Regions from separate parts of the Arthrobacter sp. CAN_C5 genome, predicted to be linked through region 3. Evidence: predicted binding sites of a transcription regulator. Region 3 holds the regulator's gene; each other region holds the start of a gene.
The links. Region 3 encodes LexA, which represses DNA repair genes until DNA is damaged. Its sites were predicted from a motif close to TCGAACANNTGTTCGA; they were not measured.

Region 1 (4,563 bases), 730 kb from region 3:
CGCCGGGACATTGGCCAGACCTTCGACGGTGGGGCGGCAGAGCCCGGCGATCAGTCCCCGGGTGCCGCTGCGGGTGAGGTCATAGATGCCCATGACGCACCTCCCGCGGCACCCGTGCGAGGATCAGGTCCAGCAGGACCTCAGCCGTATCGGCCGTTTCGGTGGCGCCCGCGGCACGGAACTCCTCGGGTGAGCCGAAGCCCCAGCCCACGGGGATGCAGTCAAGCCCGTTGGCCGCCGCTCCGCTGATGTCGTGCGATCGGTCGCCCACCATGACGGCGCCGTCGTACCTGCCCTCGTGACGGGCGAGTGCCGCGGCGATAATCGGGGTCTTGCCGTCCGGGCCTGGAACCTGTTCCTCGTCGGGCGAACCATCGACCGAGTCGAACAATCCTTCCATCTGCTGGACGCGGAGCAGCTCACCCGCCAGCCCCTGCGGCTTCTGGGTCGCGACGGCGACCAGGTGTCCGGCGGCACGCAGCCGTTCCACGACCGCGATAATCCCGGGGTAAGGCTGGCTGCCTGCCATGCCCTTTAGTCGGTAACCCTCCCGGTAATGGGCGATGACCGGGTCCAAGAGATGCTCCGGAACCGCTGCGATCTCGCGCAGGGAGGTGACCAGCGGCGGCCCCACCATGGCGCGCAGCTGATCATCCGACGCCTCCGGAAGCCCGTGGGCCTTCAACGACGCGGTGATTCCGCCGGTGATGGCGCCTGCAGGGTCGACGAGGGTTCCGTCGAGGTCAAAGAGCACGAGCAGGCGGTAGTTCATCACCGGCCAAGTTTCCCACAGCCGGTCCCCAGTGGAAAACTGCATTCCCTTCACGGAATATATCGACCGCTACCTATCGTCCGAGGGTTTCGGCGAGGAAGGTCCCGGTGTAGCTCTTCGTCGACTTGGCCACCTGCTCGGGGGTGCCGGTTGCGATAATCTGGCCGCCACCTGATCCGCCGTCGGGCCCGAGGTCGATGACCCAGTCGGCACTCTTGATCACGTCGAGGTTGTGCTCGATCGTGATCACGGTGTTCCCCTTGTCGACGAGTCCCTGCAGGACGAGCAGGAGCTTGCGGATGTCTTCGAAGTGCAGGCCGGTGGTCGGCTCGTCGAGCACGTAGATGCTGCGTCCGTTGGATCGCTTCTGTAGCTCGCTGGCCAGTTTCACGCGCTGCGCCTCACCACCGGACAGGGTGGTTGCAGGCTGACCCAGCCGCACATAACCGAGGCCCACCTCGACGAGCGTGTTGAGGTGCCGGGCGATCGGGCTGAAGGCGGCGAAGAACTCGGCTCCCTCCTCGATGGGCATGTTCAGCACGTCGGCGATGGTCTTGCCCTTGTAATGCACTTCAAGGGTTTCACGGTTGTAGCGCTGTCCGTGGCAGACCTCGCACGGCACATAGACGTCGGGGAGGAAGTTCATTTCGATCTTCAGGGTGCCGTCGCCGGAGCAGGCTTCGCAGCGGCCGCCCTTCACGTTGAAGGAGAAACGGCCGGGAAGGTAGCCGCGCACCTTTGCCTCGGTGGTCTCGGCGAAGAGCTTCCTGATGTTGTCGAAGACCCCGGTGTAGGTGGCGGGGTTGGAGCGCGGCGTCCGGCCGATCGGACTCTGGTCGACGTGAACCACCTTGTCCAGGTGCTCCAGACCGTCGATCCGCTTGTGCCGGCCGGCAACCTGCTTCGCCCCGTTCAGCTTGTTGGCGAGGACCTTGTAGAGGATCTCGTTGACCAGGGTCGACTTTCCGGATCCGCTGACACCCGTCACTGCGGTCAGCACACCCAGGGGGAATGCGATGTCGAACGAGGTCAGGTTGTGCTCACGTGCTCCGATGACCTTGAGCTGGCGTGACTTGTCGATCTTCCGGCGCTTCTTGGGAATCTCGATCTTCCGACGCCCCGAAAGATAGTCGCCGGTGATCGAGCGCTCGTTGGTGAGCAGGTCTTCGAGCAGACCGGAGTGGACCACCTCGCCACCGTGCTCCCCCGCGCCCGGACCGATGTCGACAATCCAGTCGGCTTCCTGGATGGTGTCCTCATCATGCTCGACCACGATCAGGGTGTTACCCAGGTTGCGGAGCCGGGCGAGCGTTTCGATCAGGCGTCGATTGTCCCGCTGGTGCAGGCCAATGGACGGCTCGTCGAGTACGTAGAGCACTCCCACCAGGCCGGAGCCAATCTGGGTAGCCAGCCGGATCCGTTGGGCCTCGCCACCGGAGAGGGTGCCGGAGGAACGTTCCAGGTTCAGGTATTCCAGCCCGACGTCGAGCAGGAACTGCAGGCGCGCCTGGATCTCCTTGAGCACCTGGGCTGCGATGTGGGCTTCCCGCCCGGTCAGGACCAGGTTGTTCAGGAAGTCGCTGCAGTCCCGCATCGGCATCGCGGCGACTGAAGCGATGGATTTGCCGTTGATCAGCACCGACAGGGACGCGGGGTTCAGCCGGGCTCCCCCACACGTGGGGCACGGAATCTGCCGCATGTACTCTTCGTAACGGTCACGGGCGTGATCCGACTCGGTTTCCAGGTGCTTGCGGTGGATGTACTGCACCGCGCCTTCGAAACCGGTGCTGTACTTCCGCTCGCGTCCAAAGCGGTTCTTGTACTGCACAACCACCTTGTGGTCCTTGCCGTACAGGGCGGCCTCGCGGGCGCGGTCCGGCAGTTTCCGCCAGGGCACGTCCATCTTGAAGTTCAGTTCCTTGGACAGGCCCTCGAGGAGCCGGGTCCAGTATTCAAGGGTTGCGGTGCCCAGTGACCAGGGGGCGATGGCGCCTTCCGCGAGGGAGAGGTCGGGGTTGGGTACCACCAGTTCCTCGTCAACCTCTAGCTTGGTGCCAATACCGGTGCAGGCCGGGCAGGCACCGAAGGGGTTGTTGAAGGAGAAGGAGCGAGGCTCGATCTCGTCGATCGCCAGCGGGTGCTCGTTGGGGCAGGCGAGGTGCTCGGAGAAGGCCCTGATGCGCTTGGCATCCTTCTCGGGGAGGTCGACAAAGTCGGCGAGGACGCGACCGTCGGCGAGTTTGAGCGCGGTTTCCACCGAGTCGGTCAGGCGCTGGCGGATGCCGTCCTTGACCACCAGGCGGTCGATGATCACCTCGATGGTGTGCTTGTACTGCTTGCCGAGCTTCGGGGGGTCGGACAGCTGGATGACGTCGCCGTCCACGCGGGCCCGGGCGTAGCCCTTGGCGGTAAGTTCCTGGAACAGGTCGACGAACTCGCCCTTGCGTCCGCGGACCACGGGGGCGAGGACCTGGAAACGCGTGCCCTCTTCCAGTTCCAGCAACTGATCGACGATCTGCTGGGGGGTCTGCTTCGCCACCGGCTCACCGCAGGTGGGGCAGTGCGGGCGTCCCACACGGGCCCAGAGCAGCCGCATGTAGTCGTAGATCTCGGTGATGGTGCCAACAGTGGACCGGGGGTTCTTGTTGGTGGACTTCTGGTCGATTGAGACCGCCGGCGAGAGGCCCTCGATGAAGTCGACGTCGGGCTTGTCCACCTGGCCAAGGAACTGCCGGGCGTACGCGGACAGGGACTCCACGTAGCGTCGCTGTCCTTCGGCGAAGATGGTGTCGAACGCCAGGGAGGATTTACCGGACCCGGACAGCCCGGTAAACACGATCATGGCATCCCGAGGCAGGTCCAGATCGACGTTGCGGAGGTTGTGCTCACGCGCCCCCTTGACGATCAGGCGCGACAGGTCCTGGGACATTCTCGGGTCGGAAAACTCTGATTCGAGCGAAGTTGCAATAGACACCTGACTACTCTAATTGAAACTGCGTTCGAATACATGTTCGATCAGCGTGTTTTCAGCGTGTCGTCGGCGGGTTGGGGCGGGATGTTCACCGACGGCGCAGAGCCGCCCGTAAATAGGCGACTGCTTCGTCCTCGGTCAGGCCGTTGGCCTTGATCACATCCGCATAGTCGTCAGCGGCTTCTGCGGCGCGTTGGCGGGCTTCGTCTCCAGCTGCTGCCACGACGGTTCCGGCCCGGGAGCGGGTGACGACGATGTTCGCCTGCTCCAGTTCCCGATAGGCCCGGGCGACGGTGTTCACCGCGACGCCCAGGTGGCCGGCGAGGGTCCGCACCGGTGGCAGCCGGGTGCCAACGGGCAGGGTCCCACTGTTCGCGGCGTCCAGGATCTGGACGCGGAGCTGTTCATACGGGGGAACCGAGCTTGCCTGGTCGATGCGCAGCCAGCCGGTGACATCGGTGCTGTCTGTTGCGCCAGGATTCACTGTTGCCTTTCGGTCTGAGGACTATCTTGTGCTCTATCAGCCCGCATTACGGGCGCTGTGCAGATTCAGACATTGTTCCACGCGTCGATTCGACCCGATAGTCCCGCCCACTTCCCGGCGTGCCTAGACTTGGGCCATGCATAATCTTCAGGACCTCACCATCCGCTCCATCTCCGTCAGCGAGATGGACAACAACACCCTTTGAATGTAGCGTGAAAATTTATGACCGCTTCGCCGGCTCCGAAACGTGCAGCTATCTACATCCGTCAGTCTCAGACTTCAGACGGCACCATCTCCCCTGCCTTGCAGGAACAGCACGTTAGGGAGTTCATTGCA
Region 2 (4,563 bases), 1.7 Mb from region 3:
TGCCGCTGGTGGATCAGCTCCTGGCCCTGCTGCAGGACACTCGCGCCGACTACACCTCCTTCTTCAGGTCCCTCGGGGCTGCGGCACGGGGCGACGCCGGGCCGGTTCACGCCCTGTTTGAGGGCGACCAGCAGGGTCTGGATGAGTGGCTTAACCGCTGGCTCGCTCTGGGTCCGGATTCCACAGCGATGGAGCGAACCAATCCCGCCTATATCCCCCGCAACCATCTGGTGGAGGAAGCTCTCGCGGCGGCGACGGACGGCGATTTGGAGCCACTCGGACGCCTCCTGGAAGCGGTCACCGCGCCTTTTGACAGCCGCCCCGGACTGGAACGCTACGCTACCGGCGCACCTGAGGACTTCGGAACCTACCGGACCTTCTGCGGCACGTAGGTTTCACAGTCCCCTCCCGCAATCCTGCGACCCAGTTTCACCCTATGGTCATCCCCATGCCGTTCGTTCACCGCTTTGATCGTGCCTTTGGGCGAGGCGATCTCGGCAAGCACTCTGTCAGTATCGGGGATGTTGGGCCGCACTGTGTTGGGACGCACCAGGTTCAAGCCGCTCCGGTTTGGGGCGCAGCGTGCTCAAGCCGCTCCGGGTTGAGGGCTTCCGCGTTTCCGTATCCGACGGCGCCGGATACCTAGTGTGACGGATTCGGGCCGAATAGCTGGTTTGGCTCTCCCCGGCTCGGCGCCGGCTCCAGCGCCAGCTCCAGCTCCAGCTCCAGTTCCGGGTAGGGGTGGTGCGGTGGAGTGGTAGGTGTGGCCGGTGGGGGTGGTGGTTTTGAGCTGATGTCTCGGTCCGGGTGCGGGGGCTACAGCCCAGCCGGGGTGTTCTTTGGTGTGGTTGCATGCTTCGCAGAGTCCTGCCCCGTTCGTGATCGATGTCGGCCCGCCCCGATGCCACGGGATGATGTGGTCGATGTGGCGGATCGGGGCGTCGCAGTACGGGGTCCGGCAGGTGTCATCCCGGGCAGTAATAAACCGGCGTTGCGCTTTGGTGAAGAGCCGGGCCGTGGAATCCATCGCCACCAAATCCCCGGTTTTCGGGGCCGTGTAGAGGCGACGTAACCAGACGTCGAAAGCCGAACCTCCTTCCCCCGACCGGCTTTGACCTTTCGGACCAGTGACAGTGCCGCCAGCTGGCCCTGACCCGGTCGAACTTTTCGTTCCGTCCTGGCTGTTTGCTGGGCTGGTTGCTGGGCTGGTCGTTGGTTTTGTGCTGAGGAGGTTGCGTGCCCAGCTGGAGGGGACGATGCCGTAGCCGGGGATCCTGGCTGGTTCGCTGTCGCCTTGGAAGAGGGCACGGTCGGTCATGATGAGCTGCAACTCGACCCGGCTGATACCCCCGGGGACCCCGGTGACGCGTTCGACGAGGGTATCGGCCATCACCTGACCCCGGGACCTGGGGTCACCGGCACCCCGGACCGTGTCAGCGTGACGAGTCAACACGGCGTAGGTGGCGACGGCTTCCTTCACCGGAAGCAACGCGGTCAGATAGGCCATGGTGTCCGGTGCCGGCCGGATACTCACACACCGCTCCGTCACAGCGTGGGCGGCCCGGTTCACCACCGACCGGGGATCCCGCCGGTACGCGGCTGCCTTCGCAGCGGCGACGACCGCCTTATCCCCACACCCGGTGAACCTACCCGTATCAGCTGATAGCTCTTCATCCACGGCAGCACGGTCAACACTACTGAGGCACGCGGTCTCTTTCACCAACAGGGTCGCCCGCCACTCATTGAGCTGACCCGTGTGAAGGGCCGCCAGTGTGTGGGGCATCTCCGTGACCAGCGCCCGCGCCAAGCCGAGGAGCCGGCTGCCGCGGGACGGGGATTCACGCCTGGCTAATGCGACCTGCGCCCCCACCCCTTTGCCCTGTTCGGCGGCGGGTACCCCGGCGAGGGTTTGGGTGTCGCGTTCAGCGACGTCGATCGCAACCGTGATCCGGGCTTGTACCCCAGCAATCGCCGACTTCAGATCCTCCAACTCCCGCAACTGATCAATCAACCCTGCCGCATCCACCGCCGGTTTCAGGGAGTTCAGCGCTTCGGCCAGGGCTAGGGTGGAACGCTCACGGCCAACCCCGGCAGACGCAGCGGAAGAAGCACCGTCAGCAGCACCAGAGGAGCGGCCGCCGCCAGGTTCACCAGAAGAACAAGCACCCGAGGCTCCCCGCGGAGCCACCACTCGGGAGGGGGTTCCCTTCCGTTTCGGTGATGGAGCTGCCCTGCCTTCCATACCTCTATTGTCCCAAACCCCACCGACATTCCTGCGGAACTAAGGGCTATGTGGACAAACCTCTCGAACGAATATTCGAACGATGAGAGTCTGCCTATCCGACGAGGTAGGGCCAGGCCAGAAGGAGAGGACGAACAAAATGTTGCTGAGAGACGCCCGGAGCCAGCGCAGAGAGTTTGTCAGGTTTAGTCGTTAGCTTCGGCGTCAAGGGCAGGACGGGCCGGATACGGAGCAGATCCTGGTCCAAGACCTGCGCCCCGCTGGCGGCGAGCATCAACGCCGGCGAAATCCCCAGCCTAGGTGTCCCAAGACAGCTAGGCGGTCAGCCCGAGAACACTCATCCGGCGGGAATGATTACGGGTCAGCTGAGAGAAGAGCAGGAGGGTCTCCTTTTCCTGGTCCTCCTCGGCGCCGGCGAACAGCAAGGCACCGAGAAAGGCCCGCTCGATCCCGATCCGTTGCGCCTGGGTAAGCGCCTCGCCCACCAGACGTCGCCCCCAGAGTGCCAGCCGAGACGCCAACCGTGGGTCGTTGGCGAGCGCGGCCTGCAGTCGCTCCTGCAGTAGCGGGCCCTGTTCATCGGCGGACTGGATCCTGCCGATCAGCTCCCGGGTGGGCGCATCCAGCCGTCCGGCGAGCGCTGTGTAGAAGTCGTCCGAGATCGCGTCGATCACATAGGCCTTCATCAGTGACTCATACCAGTCGCCCGGCCGGGTCCTTTCGTGGAAGGAGTCAATGGACGGCTGGAACGGGGTCATTGCGGTTTCCACGTCCACCCCCAGCGCGGCCAGGTGGGCGCTGACCATCTCGAAATGCTCAAACTCGATCACGGCGAGACGCCCCAGCGTGGCACGGTCATGCAGCGTGGGCGAGAACCGGGCATCCGATGACAGCCGCTCAAACCCTGACAATTCTCCGTAGGCCATCACCCCGAACAGGTCAACGATGAACCGTGCGTACCGGGGATCATCGGGAAGCCGCGGCGTCACTCCGGTGGCCGTATCTGTGACGGCGCCGGATTCCGCGGCGTAGGAGGTGGCTTGCTGAGGGGTGACTTGCCCGGATGGGGAGGACGGCGCTGAACTCATGGGGTTAAGGGTACCGGTGCCGAACCGTCGGGCCCGGTCATCTGTCCCACCACCAACCCTGCGTTCCCGGAGCCCGGTGTATTACGGTTGAGGTTGTGCCGTACTCGCATCTGGATTTGTCGAACCGGAACTCACAGCTTCAGCTGACCCGTTCCCTGCAGTTGCTCCGTGAAGAGTTGAGCCTTGAGGCTGACTTCCCGCCCGACGTTCTCGATGAGGCCAGGCGGGCAATCACCAGCCACTCTTCCCCAACGACCGATCTAACCGGCCTTGGTTTCATTACCATCGATCCACCCGGGTCCACCGATCTGGACCAGGCGGTTCATCTGGAACGCGACGGGTCCGGCTACCGCGTCTGGTACGCGATTGCGGACGTTCCAGCCTTCGTGGCACCCGGGGGTGCCATTGACCGTGAGGCCCGCCGCCGCGGTCAGACCGTCTACGCGCCGGACGGCAGGATCTCCCTGCATCCTGAGCTGATTTCCGAGGATGCCGCCAGCCTGCTGCCCGAAAAGGTACGGCCAGCCTATGTGTGGCAGTTCCTGCTGGATTCGGAAGGGGAGGTGCAGGACATGGATCTGCAGCGCGCCACGATTCGCAGCCGGGCCCAACTGACGTATGAGCAGGTGCAACGGGACCTCGACTCCGGCGGCGCACCCGAGAACCTGGTGCTGCTCAGGGAGGTGGGACTGTTGCGCATCGAACTGGAACGACTGCGCGGGGGTGCCAGCCTGAACCTTCCCGAGCAGGAAATCGCCAACGACGGTGACAGGTATTTCATCCTCACTTCACCGCCGTTGCCCGCCGAGGACTGGAATGCCCAGATTTCCCTGATGACCGGAATGGCCGCCGCACAGCTGATGATCGACGGAAAGATCGGTGTGCTGCGGACCATGCCATCACCCGATAAAGAGTCGGTGGCCCGTTTTCGCCATCAGGCACGGGTCCTCGGGAAACCCTGGCCGGAGGGCATGGCCTACGGCGAATTCCTGCGAAGCCTTGACACCACCGAACCGCGCCAGCTGTCCCTGATGCACGCGGCCGCCTCGCTGTTCCGTGGTGCTGGCTACACTGCGTTCGACGGCGACCTGCCTGCAACCATGACACAGGCGGCCATCGCCGCCCCCTATGCCCACACCACAGCCCCGCTGCGCCGGCTGGTCGACAGATTTGTGCTGGTGATCTGCGCGGCGCTGTGCGCCGGGACGGAGGTCCCCGGGTGGGCCCGGGACG
Region 3 (4,563 bases):
TCACCGTCCGGACGGGATATCCAGCTGCTGCCCAGCCTGCAGTACCGAGGTGCTGAGGCTGTTCAGTTCGACGATCTCGGCCACGACGTCGCGTGGGTCCCGCTCGGGAGCAAACTCGGTGGCCAGGTGCCAGATGGTTTCGCCGGAGGCTACGCTCACGCTGACGGTCTGGGTGAATTCACCGTGTTCGCTGGAGGCCTTCGCCGGGGAGTTGAAGAAGCCGGACAACATGAGGGCGGCTGATGCCAGCAGCACGATCGGCAGGCCGACCAACAGGAGCCTGCCGCGGCGGGTGAGCCGCAGTTTTGCGCGGCTGGTGTCACGGGCGGGGGAATCTTGGTGTGTGGTGATGACAGACATGGATACACCTCTCTGTACTCGAATCAGTCCATTCGATCCCGGCGCTGCGGCCGGGCCCGGCCAACGGGCCGGGGATCCTGTTCGACTGTAAAACCGGGTGAACCCGTTTTGTTCGAACTTATCTTCGAATTACTGCTTGTTTATTTTTAGCACTCATTGACGAACTTTGTCGAGACACGATCGAACAAATGTTTGAAAACGTGTCCTAACTCCCATACCGTTAGGGCAAGGATGATGGTTTGGTTCCAGCAGAAATCAGCACATCATCCGCCACTGACAAAATAAGCTCGGCCCCTGAAAACATCAGGATCCGCCGGGTCACCTGGATTCTTATCGAAGGGACAGCGACCGTGAAAGAGTCCGACGGACCACTGGATGAACAGACCTCCGACCTGGCTCCCACGGCCCTCCCCGCCCGTGGCCGCCCCCGGGGTCGGCAGGTGCCCAAGGGAATGACCGTCCGGCAGAAGAAAATCCTGGAGACCATCCAGCGGGCGATCGGCACCAACGGCTATCCCCCGTCCATGCGCGAGATCGGAGACACGGTGGGGCTGGCGAGCCTGTCAAGCGTCACCCACCAGCTCTCGCAGCTGGAAAGGATGGGGTACCTAAGGCGGGATCCGAAGCGGCCCCGCGCGATGGAGATCCTGCTGCCCCTCACCCTTGATCACGACCAGAAGGGCGCCGCCGCTGGGACCGCTGCGGGAGCTCCAACCGAGATCGGCGGTGCCATTGACGCTGCAATGGTTCCCATGGTCGGCCGGATTGCTGCTGGTGGGCCCGTCCTCGCGGACCAAGTGGTCGAGGACGTCATGCCGCTGCCGCGGCAGCTGGTGGGCCACGGCGACCTGTTCATGCTTCGCGTTTATGGGGACTCAATGATCGACGCGGCGATCTGCGACGGCGACTGGGTGGTGGTCCGTCGGCAGCAGGAAGCCCAGAACGGTGACATCGTGGCAGCACTGCTGGACGACGAGGCGACGGTGAAAACGTTCCGCCAGCGTGACGGCCACACCTGGCTCCTGCCGCAGAACACCCAGTACGAGCCGATCCTCGGCGATCAGGCCACCATTATGGGCAAGGTCGTCTCGGTGATGCGCGCCCTCTAGCGGGGCTCGCCAGCCAGACGCTCCAGGACCCCTAGCGCCGTCGCGCGATCGGTGGTGGACCAGAACGGGGGAAGTGCGGCACGTAGGAACGAGCCGTACCGTGCGTTGGCCAGCCTGGAGTCCAGGATCGCCACCACCCCCTTGTCTTCGGTCGCGCGGATCAGCCGTCCGGCGCCCTGGGCGAGCCGGACAGCCGCATGCGTCGCGGAAACGCTCATGAAGCCGTTGCCGCCAGCCTTGGCCACCGCCCTCGTCCGGGCTGTCATCAGGGGGTCGTCGGGCCGGGGGAACGGAATCCGGTCGATGGTCACGAGTCGGCAGGACCTGCCGGGCACGTCCACTCCCTGCCACAACGACATGGTGCCGAACAGGCAGGTGTCCGGCTCATCGGAAAACTGCTTGACCAGGGCGGACATCGAGGAGTCGCCCTGGCACAGGATGTCGAAGTCGACCCGGGGTCGCAGCGCCTCTGCCGCTTCTTCCGCGGCGCGGCGGGACGAGAACAACCCGAGTGCCCCACCCCGGGAGGCCTTGAGAAGCACCTCCAGCTCATCGAGTTGGGCCGGCGAGGTGCCACGCTCAGGCTTGGGCAGATCCTTCGCCACGTAGAGCACGCCCTGCTTCGGGTAGTCGAACGGACTGCCGACGTCGACCCCGGTCCAGGAGGGCGCAGACGCCCCGGCAAGCCCCAGCGAACCGGCGACCGGTCCGAACTCGGAACCGATGGCGAGGGTCGCCGACGTCAGCACCACCGTGTGGTCGGCGAAGAGCCCCTCCCGCAATTTCCCTGCGACGGAGAGCGGCGCAATGTTGATCGTGGCGGGCGCAGTGTCGTCAGGCTGCGAATACCCGGTACCCGGAGAGAAGGTGCTGGGCCGTGACGCCCACAGCACTTCCCCAGCGGGGGTCGCGGTGAGCAGTCGTTCACACAGTTCAAAGACCGCCATGACATGGGACTTGGCCATCTGCCGGCCACCGTCCGCCGGGGTTGGGCCATCCCCCTTCGCATCCGAGAGCACCGCGCGGCAGGCCTCACGGACCTGCGTGATGGCGGATTCCTGGTCCTCGGTGAGGCCTGCAGCCATCAGGCCGGAAGGGATGCCCTCGACCGTCGACTCGAAGAAGCGGTTCGCTGAATCCAGGGGTTCAGCGCTCACTGACAGGTGTCGGCGCGCCGCTGAGGCAGCGGCGGAGATCATGCCGGTCGAAAGCTGCCCGGAGACCGCGCCCGTGACCCTGTCATGCAGTTCGTGTGCCTCATCAATGACCACCACGTCGTACTCGGGCAGGACGGCCAGCCCTTCGAACGCGCTGATGGCCAGCATGGCGTGGTTGGTAATGACGATGTCGGCGTCCCCCGCCTTCGCCCGGGCCCGCTCGCTGAAACATTCAGCTGCAACAGGGCATTTCTGGGCTCCCAGACACTCCATGCTGCTCACCGACACCTGACGCCAGGCCTGCTCGCTGACGCCAGGGGTAAGTTCGTCGCGGTCACCCGTCTCAGTGTCCTCCGCCCATTCCCGGAGCCGGACCACCTCGCGGCCCAGCGGTGTGGCCGGGCCTGCCGCCGGGTGGGGTGCAGCGGTGTCCTCACCGAGGCTGAAGAGCGCGTCGGGGGCCCCTTCCTCAGGGAAGCCGCCGCCGGTCTTGTGCTTGCAGACGTAGTTCCCGCGGCCCTTGAGGAGGACAACGTCCACCGGGCGCGGCAGTTTGCCGTTTAACGCCTTCAGGAGCCGGGGCACATCCCGGCCGACTATCTGAGCCTGGAGGGCGAGGGTCGCCGTCGACACGATTGCTGGCTTGTCGTGGGTCAGGGCGTGGGAGATCAGCGGAATGAGGTAGGCCAGAGACTTGCCGGTACCCGTTCCCGCCTGGACCAGCAGGTGGTCGCCGGAATTGAGCGCCTCGGCGACCCGCTGCGTCATCTCGTGCTGGCCGGTGCGGTTCTCACCACCCATGGCTTCGACTGCGGCATCGAGGAGTTCCAGCGGCCCGGTGGCGCCGCTCTCAGGCATGCTGGCGGAATTCCTCCAGGTCAGCGGCGAGACCCTCGCGCACCATCACGTCGAGCCGGGTTCCCGACTCCATGTGCTCGAGATTGAGGATCTCGGCGTCGGACTGGTGCAGGCGGCTCACGACGTCGCCGCGCTCATAGGGCACCAGAAGGGTCAGCTTCACACTGGGGCGGGGAATGGCGGCACTGATGGCTTCCAGGAGCTCGGGGATGCCCTGCCCGGTGCGGGCCGAGACCACCACGTGCCGTGGTTCGCGCTGACGCAGGCGCTCGATCACAAACGGATCTGCGGCGTCGGCCTTGTTCAGGACGATGATCTCGGGGACCTTGCGGGCGTCGACCTCGGCGAGGACCTCGCGGACGGCGGCGATCTGGCCCTCCGGGTCCGGGTGGGAGACATCCACGACGTGCAGGATCAGGTCGGAATCGGCGATCTCCTCCAGCGTGGACCGGAACGCTTCGACCAGCTGGGTCGGCAGCGACCTGACGAACCCGACCGTGTCGGCCAGGGTGTAGCCGAGTCCGTCGGCGGTTTCCGCCTTCCGAACCGTGGGATCGAGGGTGGCGAACAGGGCGTTCTCCACGAGCACCCCGGCGTCGGTCAGGCGGTTCAGCAGCGAGGACTTGCCTGCGTTGGTGTAACCGGCGATCGCGACCGACGGAATCTCATTGCGACGGCGGTTCGCGCGCTTCGTTTCCCGGGCCGGCAACATGCCGCTGATTTCCCGACGCAGCTTCGCCATCCGGGTACGGATCTTCCGACGGTCCAGTTCGATTTTCGTTTCACCGGGGCCACGGGAACCCATACCCGCACCGGCGCCACCCACCTGGCCACCAGCCTGCCGGGACATCGAGTCGCCCCAGCCACGCAGCCGTGGCAACAGATACTCGAGCTGGGCGAGTTCCACCTGGGCCTTGCCCTCGCGGGACTTGGCATGCTGCGCAAAGATGTCCAGGATGAGGGCGGTCCGGTCGATGACCTTGACCTTGACGATGTCCTCCAGACCGCGGCGCTGGGAGGGCGAAAGCTCGCTGTCGACGATCACCGTGTCTGCACCGGTAGCCACCACGATATCCTTG

Region 1: a site for LexA is predicted at 3,772-3,787, ahead of uvrA (excinuclease ABC subunit UvrA). Genes of this name have one in related genera too.
Region 2: a site for LexA is predicted at 2,306-2,321, ahead of H4V95_RS05135 (HNH endonuclease signature motif containing protein). Genes of this name have one in related genera too.

Annotation. Positions count from the first base shown of each region.
Region 1 covers NZ_JAGGMZ010000001.1:2,027,988-2,032,550, forward strand. Annotated here, with positions in the region: gene H4V95_RS09565 (1-acyl-sn-glycerol-3-phosphate acyltransferase) at 1-93, opposite strand, end outside; gene H4V95_RS09570 (HAD hydrolase-like protein) at 80-772, opposite strand; gene uvrA (excinuclease ABC subunit UvrA) at 846-3,701, opposite strand; gene H4V95_RS09580 (GntR family transcriptional regulator) at 3,832-4,227, opposite strand; gene H4V95_RS09585 (recombinase family protein) at 4,450-4,563, shown strand, end outside.
Region 2 covers NZ_JAGGMZ010000001.1:1,061,184-1,065,746, reverse strand. Annotated here, with positions in the region: gene H4V95_RS05140 (YdiU family protein) at 1-392, shown strand, start outside; gene H4V95_RS05135 (HNH endonuclease signature motif containing protein) at 587-2,242, opposite strand; gene H4V95_RS05130 (ferritin-like fold-containing protein) at 2,557-3,330, opposite strand; gene H4V95_RS05125 (RNB domain-containing ribonuclease) at 3,426-4,563, shown strand, end outside.
Region 3 covers NZ_JAGGMZ010000001.1:2,761,942-2,766,504, forward strand. Annotated here, with positions in the region: gene H4V95_RS12955 (LysM peptidoglycan-binding domain-containing protein) at 1-360, opposite strand; gene lexA (transcriptional repressor LexA) at 813-1,469, shown strand; gene H4V95_RS12965 (ATP-dependent DNA helicase) at 1,466-3,484, opposite strand; gene hflX (GTPase HflX) at 3,477-4,563, opposite strand, start outside.